Regions from separate parts of the Pseudoalteromonas sp. MMG013 genome, predicted to be linked through region 1. Evidence: predicted binding sites of a transcription regulator. Region 1 holds the regulator's gene; each other region holds the start of a gene.
What was found. The regulator sigma-54, encoded in region 1, starts transcription at its own class of promoters, with help from an activator protein. The targets are predictions, from matches to a motif close to GTTGGCACGNNNNTNGNNT.
Positions count from the first base shown of each region.

Region 1 (3,286 bases):
AGTACTGCCTAGCTTCTCTCGTGACATGAGCGCAGATAAAACATCATGCTGTTCTAGGTGGGGTAACTGTTCATGTGTAAGTTCGCTAACGTATTCGAGAATACGTTTTTTGCTATTAAAAAGGACCGCAGCTTTACTGCAGTCCTTGTTGATTATTGAGCTAAGTTTCATGGTTAATGTCGAGTAAGCTTTTCTTTGTGTTTGATTACTTGTCTGTCTAGCTTGTCAACCAAACCATCAATAGCAGCATACATATCTTGATGCTCGGTAGAGGCAAATACTTCTGCTCCGCTTAAGTGTAAGGTCGCTTCGGCTTTTTGTACGAGTTTTTCAACATCTAAAATCACATGCACATTATTGATATGATCAAAGTGCCTTTCTAGCTTCGCAAACTTGGTGTTGACATAGTCTCTTAGTGATTCAGTTACTTCTACGTGACGACCAGTTAAATTTAGTTGCATAAGCATTTTCCTTCTTTGGTATTACGTCTTATATCAAGCTTTTACGCTGATTCGACGGTGGAATGGCTAACGACTCCCGATATTTTGCTATCGTACGTCGGGCCACTTTGATTCCTTGCTCTGCCAATATATCCGCAATTTTGCTATCACTTAATGGCTTAGCAGTATTTTCGGCGGCAATGAGCTTTTTGATCAATGCTCTAATCGCTGTGGAAGAGCATTCACCTCCGTTTTCGGTACTCACATGGCTCGAGAAGAAATATTTCAACTCAAAAATGCCCCTAGGTGTGTGCATATATTTTTGTGTTGTGACACGTGAAATAGTGGATTCATGCATCTCTACCATTTCAGCCACATCATTTAGCACCATAGGTTTCATTGCTTCAGGGCCATGTTCAAAGAATGCCTGTTGTTGCTGCACAATGCAATTAGTTACTTTCATTAACGTATCATTGCGGCTTTCTAAGCTTTTAATAAACCATTTAGCTTCTTGTAAATGCGAGCGAATAAATTGACTATCAGTGCTTGATTTCATTGAGCGAGACATCGCCGCATAGTGATCATTGACTCTAATTTTCGGCATTGAATCAGGGTTTAATTCAACTAACCATCGGCCTTTCACTTTTTTCACAGAGACATCTGGTATGACATATTCAGACTCTTCACGGATGATACTGGCCGCAGGTTTTGGATTTAAGCTGTGTATTAGAGTCATGACTTCTTTTAAATCGGACTCTTTCAGCTTAGTCTTTTTCATTAGCGTTCGATAGTCTCGACTTGCAAGTAAGTCGATATGTTCGGTGAGCACATGTTTAGTATGTTCCAGCCAAGGTGTACTTTTATCAAACTGATTAAGCTGGATACATAAACATTCTTGCAAGCTACGAGCAGCAATGCCGACGGGGTCAAATAATTGAATGCGTTTCAGGACAGCCTCAATTTCATCAAGTTCAATGGCATCTTCTGAACTCTCGTCATTAAGGCTTTCTAAGATTTCATCGGTCGATAAGGTTAATAAACCACCATCATCCACGGCTTCCACAATGGCGACAGCGATCCCTCTATCAGTATCACTAAACGGGGTCAGTTCTAGTTGCCACATTAAGTATTCATGGAGCGATTCGGTGGTTGCGCCTTGGTACATGTTTTCGTCTTCAGGCATAGGGCCGCTGCTTGTTGCTGGTGCAGCACTCATGTATTCATCCCATGTGACATCCATCGCAAGTTCTTCGCTAACAGTGTCTTTACTCATAGCCGCGTCTGCATCAAGCTCATAGTCACTGACTGGAGCTTCTTCAATACTGTCTGAATTAGATTCTTCTTTCGAGAGCTCTTTATGTTCTTTTTCTATATTTTCGTTGTCGTTTTCATGCTCTGATTCTTCAACTTCCAGTAATGGGTTGCTGTCCAAGGCTTCTTGGATTTCTTGTTGGAGATCTAGCGTGCTCAATTGCAACAAGCGGATAGCCTGTTGTAATTGGGGTGTCATGGTTAATTGCTGACCCATGCGCAGCTGTAACGATTGCCTCATGTATCTCTAACAATCCTTTCTATTAATCAATTATTAAAATTACCTAGATACTATAACTATAGCCTGAATTGTTCACCTAGGTAGACATCTCGAACAGTTTGATCGGCAAGCACGTGTTCTGGAGTACCTGATGCAATTAATTCACCATGTGAAACTATGTATGCTTTTTCGCACACATCAAGTGTTTCTCGTACATTATGATCTGTGATCAGAACACCTATACCGCGTTTTTTTAAATGTTCGATAATTTTCTTTATATCTAACACCGAAATTGGGTCAACACCAGCAAAAGGCTCATCTAACAGGATAAATTTTGGGTTTGCGGCTAAAGCGCGAGCAATTTCGACTCTTCGACGTTCACCTCCTGACAATGCCATACCTTGACTTGTACGTATATGTTGGATGTTGAATTCATCTAATAATTCATTAAGAATTTGCTCTCGATCAGGTTTACTCAGTTCATTACGAGTTTCTAAAATAGCCATTAAGTTCTGGTAAACGGTTAACTTTCGAAAGATGGAAGATTCTTGCGGTAAATAACCGATGCCTAGCCTTGCTCGACTGTGCATCGGTAACAGGGTGATATCGTGGTCATCAATTGTTACGGTACCGTTATCGCTTGGCACTAATCCAACAATCATATAAAAACTGGTCGTTTTACCTGCCCCGTTGGGGCCTAGCAAGCCAACAATACTGCCTGCCTCGACGGCAAGGCTGACATTTTTTACGACTTGTCGTCCTTTGTAGCTTTTAGCCAAAGCGGTTGCAGTCAAAGTACTCATTTATTATTTGCCTTGTTCTTTATTCGATTTTTTTTCTGGGACAAGAATAGTGTGTACTCGGCCAGTATTTTCATTACCTTTTTCAGCATTTATTAATTGTTTATCCATATCGTAAATTATGGATTGTGCTTTTATGATTTGGCCTGCTTGGTTAATTTCTGCATCACCTTTGATTGTCAGCTTTTTATTCGCTACATCATATCGAACCTCACTCGCCGTGGCACTTAATACGGTGCCATCAGCTTGTGTCTCGGTAAAACGCGCTGGATTACCTGTAGCGACAAGCAGTTGTTTATTTTCTCCTAATTCAGCCCGTCTATGCACTTCTAGGCGATCAGCGTTAATTTGTCTATTACCATGTATAATTTCAACATTTTGTTCAAAAATACCAATGTTGGTTTTTAATTGTGCGGTTTGCTTGCCTGCTTTAATTGATACTTGTGATGCAAAGTCATTATTGTTGGCCGCAAGCGCGCTGCTGAATGTAAGCCCAATAAAGGCTACGGTGACTA
Region 1 is NZ_JAGJEE010000005.1:55,382-58,667, forward strand. It holds gene J8L98_RS06890 (PTS sugar transporter subunit IIA) at 1-171, opposite strand, end outside; gene hpf (ribosome hibernation promoting factor) at 174-461, opposite strand; gene J8L98_RS06900 (RNA polymerase factor sigma-54) at 490-1,992, opposite strand; gene lptB (LPS export ABC transporter ATP-binding protein) at 2,049-2,774, opposite strand; gene lptA (lipopolysaccharide transport periplasmic protein LptA) at 2,778-3,286, opposite strand, start outside.

Region 2 (3,286 bases), on a different contig from region 1:
ACCGCTAGAATTAACACAATAATAACCAATGCTCCCATCACAAGACGCATTGTTTTCATAAACCACTCTTGTTCCCACAAAGGTAGCTCAGCAGTTTCTAAAATGTCTTCTCGCACAAAGGGCACTGTCACAACTTCAAGTGCATCACCACGCTGCATATCAAACCCTACACCACCTTGCAGTAACCGTCTTATGTTATTAATTTCTTCTTGGCTTCTTGGTGCCATAGTTACGGTGCCCTCGGCATCTGCTTTCGCCAAATAATCAACCGCAACTGACACACTGATCCTGCGTATAACACCACTTTGTTGGCGCTTATGACTAATCGTGGTATCTAGTTCATAATTACGTGTTGCTTCTTTATGCGTTCTACTTGGATTTGCATTATTTCGCCCATTGCCTTGTCCAGCAACTTCAGGAATATTTGAATTAACAGGAGGCTGATTCGTCAACGCACCAGGGATCCCTACTGCCAGCCCTCCGATGTTATTTTCTTCGAAGGTTGTTTCACTTCTCACTGCCGGCAAATCAGGGTTAAAGCGCTTTTGTGTTTCTTCGATGGCGCTAAAGTCCATTGTTAAGTCAACTTGCGCTGTAAATTTCCCTAATCCAACTACTGGGATTAAAATACTGTCAATTTTTTCTAAGTACTCTTGCTCTCTTTTACGCTCTAAATCATACTCTTTACGAGAGCGAGCGGCCAAAGAGTCTTGAGAACCCGAGTTAAGTAAACGGCCGTTTTGATTTGTCACAGTTACTCGCGCCGGTTCAAGTCCTTGAACAGCTGATGCGACAATATCAACAATAGCATCCACTTCTTCTCCACCCAGAGAGCGGCCCCGTTTAAGCGTGATTACAACTGTTGCAGAAGGTTTTTTCTCTCTTCTTGCGAATACATTTTCTTTTGGGATAGCCAGTAAAACTTTTGCTCTGGTAATATCTTGAAGTTCTTCAATTGTACGCGCGAGTTGCTGCTCGCGACCGTGCTTTAAACGCTCTCTTTCTAATCGCTGGCTCACACCGAAACCCATATCTTGCATTAAAATATCGGTACCAGAGCTTGGCGACTGAGTAAAGCCATCCCGCGCCATTTTGAGTTTAATATTTTGGTAGTCATTTTCAGCAACCATGATGGTGTTGCCATCTAACTCATATTCGACCTTTTGCGCATCTAAAAAATCTAATGTTTGTACAAGCTCATCTGTTGGATACTGCCCTAAAGGACGCATGTCTGGTTGACGGGCCCAAATGATGATAAAAATTGCGATCGCCAAACAAATCGCCAATGCTATTACCAAAGTAACTTGACGCAACATATCAACGCCACTTAACCCACTCAAATAGCCTGATTTCTGTTCTTGTTGGTCTTCAGATCCGCCATCGCCTACAGCGCCATCGGATAAAGCCAGTTCAGTTGATTGATTCGTTGCCACAGTTACTCTCCACTACCCAAAAATTATACTGGCATGCTCATGATTTCTTTGTACGACTCAACAAGCTTATTGCGAACTTGCACCGTTGCTTCAAAAGCAACGGAAGATTTTTGTGAGGCAATCATCACTTGAGAAAGAGAGACACTGCGATCTCCCATCTCCATGGCCGTTACCTTAGATTTTGCATCTTTTTGTAAGCCACTTACAGTATTAATTGCATCTGATAGCAAATCACCAAATTGTGCAGAAGATGTAGCGGCACTTTGTACTGGCATGGTTGCATCAGGTTTATTACGTGTCGCCTCGATAGCGAGTGACTGCATTTCTTGATATAAAGTATTAGGTTGAATGTTCATGTGCTGATCCTGTAAATTTGTTACATACAGAACACTGCACTAATCATGCCAATTAATTATCTATAATAATCAATGAGTTAAATGGAGATTTGATAGTGCCATATTATTGACAGGAGAAAAGCCAGACAGCGCTGGCTTCCATTCATTAATAAAAATTAATCACGCCGGAAGAGCAATACCTAGATCTCGCATTTTAGCCAGCTTATAGCGTAACGTCCTCGGACTCATGCCCAGTACTTCAGCAACATCTTTACGCTTGCCTTGGTAACGTGATAGTGTCTCTAAAATAATCTGATGCTCTTTATCTTGTAGTTCACTTTTATAATCAGTACTTTCGCTTTGGACGTCTACATTATTAGAACGCTCTAACTGGTAGTTCAACTCCACACTCACGGTATTATCTATCAGTGTAGGTTCTGGTAAATCCATAGTTTCAGTGTTTTCAATAAAAATGTCTTGTGCGAATATCGTATTGCCCTGTAATAAAATGAGGGCTCGTTGCACAACATTATCTAGCTCTCGTACATTACCAGGCCAATTGTGAATTAGCAGTTTTTTCTTAGCACCATCATCAATCACAGGAGTTAATTTCCCCGACTTACTGCAATGTCTCGCGACCAAGTGCTCCGCCAATACAATAATGTCACCAGGGCGTTGATGCAGCGGCTTCCACATAAGCGGGAACACATTAAGGCGGTAATAAAGATCTTCTCTAAATGTGCCTTTCGCTACTGCTTCTTTTAAATCTCGGTTACTCGTAGCTAATACGCGCACATTTAACTCAATAGTTTTTCTTCCTCCTAATCTTTCAACTTCTCTTTCTTGTAAAACTCGCAGTAACTTTGCTTGTAGGCCCAGTTCCATTTCCGTTATTTCATCTAACAAGATAGTGCCACACTGAGCTTGTTCAAACTTACCTGGGCATGCTTGAATTGCACCTGTGAACGCCCCTTTTTCGTACCCAAATAAGGTTGCTTCTAGCATGTTTTCAGGTATAGCTGCGCAATTAATAGCAACAAATGGTGAATCTACTCGGTCAGACTTATCATGAATATAACGCGCGAGTACTTCTTTACCTGAACCGCTCGGACCTAAAACCATAACACTTGCATCTGACTTTGCAACTTTAGCTGCTAACTCCAAAAGCTGTAAACTTTGCGCGTCTGCTACAATCGGACCATCTGTTTCTTTCGTTTTCTCTGGCATATAACGACTAACCATATTAAGCAATACTTCTGGTGCAAAAGGTTTTGCCATATAATCAATCGCGCCTAAACGCATTGCTTCCACCGCGTCATCAATCGTCGCATAAGCAGTCATCATTAGTACAGGCAAATCAGGGTAATTTAATTTGATGGTACGCAGTAAATCAATACCACTCATTGTCCCCATTTGAACATCACTCACAACCAACGAGAAACGTTGCTGTTTTAATAAAATTACGGCTTCTTCAGCACTTGCAGCTTCTACACATTCAAGTCCAGCCAATTGTAATGT
Region 2 is NZ_JAGJEE010000007.1:144,477-147,762, forward strand. It holds gene fliF (flagellar basal-body MS-ring/collar protein FliF) at 1-1,433, opposite strand, end outside; gene fliE (flagellar hook-basal body complex protein FliE) at 1,457-1,789, opposite strand; gene J8L98_RS09690 (sigma-54 dependent transcriptional regulator) at 1,949-3,286, opposite strand, start outside.
Region 2: fliE (flagellar hook-basal body complex protein FliE) is a predicted target of sigma-54. The motif match lies at 1,824-1,842, and genes of this name have one in related genera.

Region 3 (3,286 bases), on a different contig from region 1:
TGGTGATAATATTCAATTTGGTTTAGGTTCAGAGTCATCCTTTAAAGGTGACAGTAAAGCAAACCAATCAAATAGCCTATTTGGTAATATCTCTGTGAATGTGATGCGTGTGCTACCGAATGGTAATTTAGTCATTAGAGGGGAAAAGTGGCTTACTTTAAACACCGGTGAAGAGTTTATTCGTCTTGAAGGTCTCGTTCGAGCAGCAGATGTTGCTGCAGATAATACGGTAGAATCAAATCGGATTGCTAATGCTCGTATTCAATATTCTGGAAAAGGGCAAGGCCAAGAAGCACAAAGTTCAGGTTGGTTAACTCAATTCTTTATGAGTACGTTGCTACCATTTTAGGGCACAAATATTATGAAACTATGTCATCTATTCTTATCTGTACTATTGATAACGCTAGTACCAGTAGCGAAGGCTGAACGGGTCAAGGATGTAAGTATGGTGCAAGGCGTTCGCTCTAACCAATTAGTAGGCTATGGCTTGGTTGTGGGTTTGCCTGGTACGGGTGAATCAAGCCGCTTTACTGAACAAAGCTTTAAAGCAATGTTAAGTGGTTTTGGCATTACTCTGCCGTCTTCTTTGAAACCAAAAATAAAGAATGTTGCAGCGGTTGCGGTCCATGCTGACTTGCCTCCTTTTACTAAGCCCGGTCAAACGATTGATGTAACTGTGTCTTCAATTGGCAGTGCGGGCAGTTTACGGGGAGGTACGTTATTACAAACCTTTTTAAAAGGGGTGGATGGTAATGTATATGCTATTGCTCAGGGAAGTATGATTGTTGGTGGTCTTGGTGCCGAAGGCTTAGATGGCAGCAGGGTGGTCATTAATACGCCCACCGTTGGTCGAGTGCCAAATGGAGGAACTGTTGAACGTGAAGTTAAAAGCCCATTTACACAAGGTGATTTTATCACTTTTAATTTGAATAGTCCTGATTTTACAACTGCTAAGCGTCTGGCTGATACAATCAATAATTTGGTGGGTCCTAATAGTGCTAAACCGATGGATGCGGCATCTGTACGTGTAATCGCACCAAGAGACCCGTCTCAGCGAGTTTCTTATTTATCGACTCTAGAAAATCTGGAGTTTAAACCAGCAGATACAAGTGCAAAAATTATCGTAAACTCTCGCACAGGTACCATAGTGATAGGTAAAAATGTCAAATTACAGCCAGCAGCAATTACACATGGTGGTTTGACAGTGACAATTGCTGAACAACAAAATGTCAATCAGCCTCAGCCTTTGGCGGAAGGGGAAACCGTTGTCACTAGGCAAAGTATTATTGACGTAGATACGGACGATTCTCGTGCTTTTGTGTTTGATCCAGGCATTAGTCTAGATGATTTAGTGCGCGCTATTAATGAAGTAGGCGCAGCTCCTGGCGATTTAATGGCCATTCTAGAAGCACTTAAAGAAGCCGGTGCAATAAATGGTCAATTAGTTGTCATTTAAAGGCTGATTATTAATCAATGTGTTAGCCCTAATTTATTAGGGCTTTTTTTTGGCTCGAATATTGCTTGATAGATGTTATGAATAGTTAAGTGTCATTAAGCCGATGAATACAAATCCGTTAGAAAAGCAGAATTTCTTTGATTTGAGCGATTTAAATAGCTTGAGAAAAGATGCACTGAAAAGCGGTGGCGATCCAAACGCCTCTGATGAAGCGCTAAAAAAAGCGGCACAACAATTTGAATCAATTTTCACCCAAATGTTGATGAAAAGTATGCGCAAAGCGAATGAGGCGATGGAAGATAAAAATAGCCCTTTTAACTCTAGCGGCGTTAAATTTTTTGAAGAAATGCATGATCAGCAATTATCAATGGATTTGTCCAGTAAAGGTAGTTTGGGTCTGGCAGACTTAATTGTTCAGCAGTTATCACCCAATGCACAGGGTTATACGCCGGCGTCAGTATTACGTACAGGTGCTGATTTTGAGAGTGATAGACGTGCTGCAGGGGAGTTACTCGATAAGCAACCTTCGCATGTGAACGCGACCTCATCTACTACAAGCGAAAGTGCATCATTTAACGATCCTGAGTCTTTCGTATCAACTATGTGGGAACACGCAAAAACAGCAGCTAAGAAAATAGGGCTTAATCCAGCTGTAATGGTAGCCCAAGCGGCATTGGAAACTGGTTGGGGTAAACACATTATTGCTAAAGCAGACGGTTCGAGCAGTAATAATTTATTTAATATTAAGTCAGACAAAGCGTGGCAAGGTCAAAGTGCCAAAAAGTTGACATTGGAATTTGAAGATGGATTACCGGTGAAAAAGCAAGCGAGTTTTCGTGCATACGACACAATAAAAGACAGCATGAATGATTACGTGGATTTCTTACAAGGAAACCCTCGTTATCAAGACGCATTAAAAAAAGTAGCGCAACCCGAGCAATATTTATCAGCCTTACAAGATGCCGGTTATGCAACTGATCCGCAATATGCAGCAAAAATAAAGAACGTACTTCAACGTAGCGATTTAAAAGACATGCTTACATCGTTGGTTCGAAAGGGAGTAAATTAAGATGTCGTTCAATTTAATGAATATTGGAACCAGTGGTATTAGAGCGAGTACAGAATTGCTGCAGACCACGAGTAAGAATATTTCAAATCTGAATACCAAAGGGTATATCCGTGAACGAACGGAACATACTACGATGATTGGAAATCAGGTTGGTCGTGGTGAAACTGTTCGCTTATTAAATGAGTTTGCTCAAAAACAATTAAACAGAGATATTTCAAATAAAACCTATTATGAGCAATTTGTCACAGAGGCCTCTCGTGTCGATACATTGTTTGCCGAAGACTCAAATAGCTTAAATAAGAGTATTAATTCTCTGTTTAATAATTTACAAGAAGCAATGAATCAACCATCTTCAAGAGTAACCCGCGGTTTATTTTTAACCGATGCAGAGAACTTGACCGAGCAAATGGATAGGTTGTCTGGCATTGTATTTGATCAAGGTAATATTGTTAATCAACAGCTTGACTTGTTTGCAAATGAAGCGAACAACCTAATACAGAAGGTCAGCGATTTAAATGCACAAGTTGCATCGTTAAATACTCCAACAGGTACGAAAGCGTCGAGTTCAGTATTAAATGAACGAGATCAAGCGATTAGTGATTTGGCTGAGCTGGTAGATTTAGAGACATTAGATGGTCCCAATGGTGAAAAGTTAGTATTTTTAGGCTCAGGCCAAGCGTTAGTCATGGAAAATGGTACCTTTAATGCGTTTTCATTGGCAGGAGACCCTGATCCGAATGTACGAGATTTAAAACTGGACG
Region 3 is NZ_JAGJEE010000007.1:204,050-207,335, reverse strand. It holds gene flgH (flagellar basal body L-ring protein FlgH) at 1-349, shown strand, start outside; gene J8L98_RS09970 (flagellar basal body P-ring protein FlgI) at 362-1,456, shown strand; gene flgJ (flagellar assembly peptidoglycan hydrolase FlgJ) at 1,560-2,525, shown strand; gene flgK (flagellar hook-associated protein FlgK) at 2,527-3,286, shown strand, end outside.
Region 3: flgJ (flagellar assembly peptidoglycan hydrolase FlgJ) is a predicted target of sigma-54. The motif match lies at 1,505-1,523, and genes of this name have one in related genera.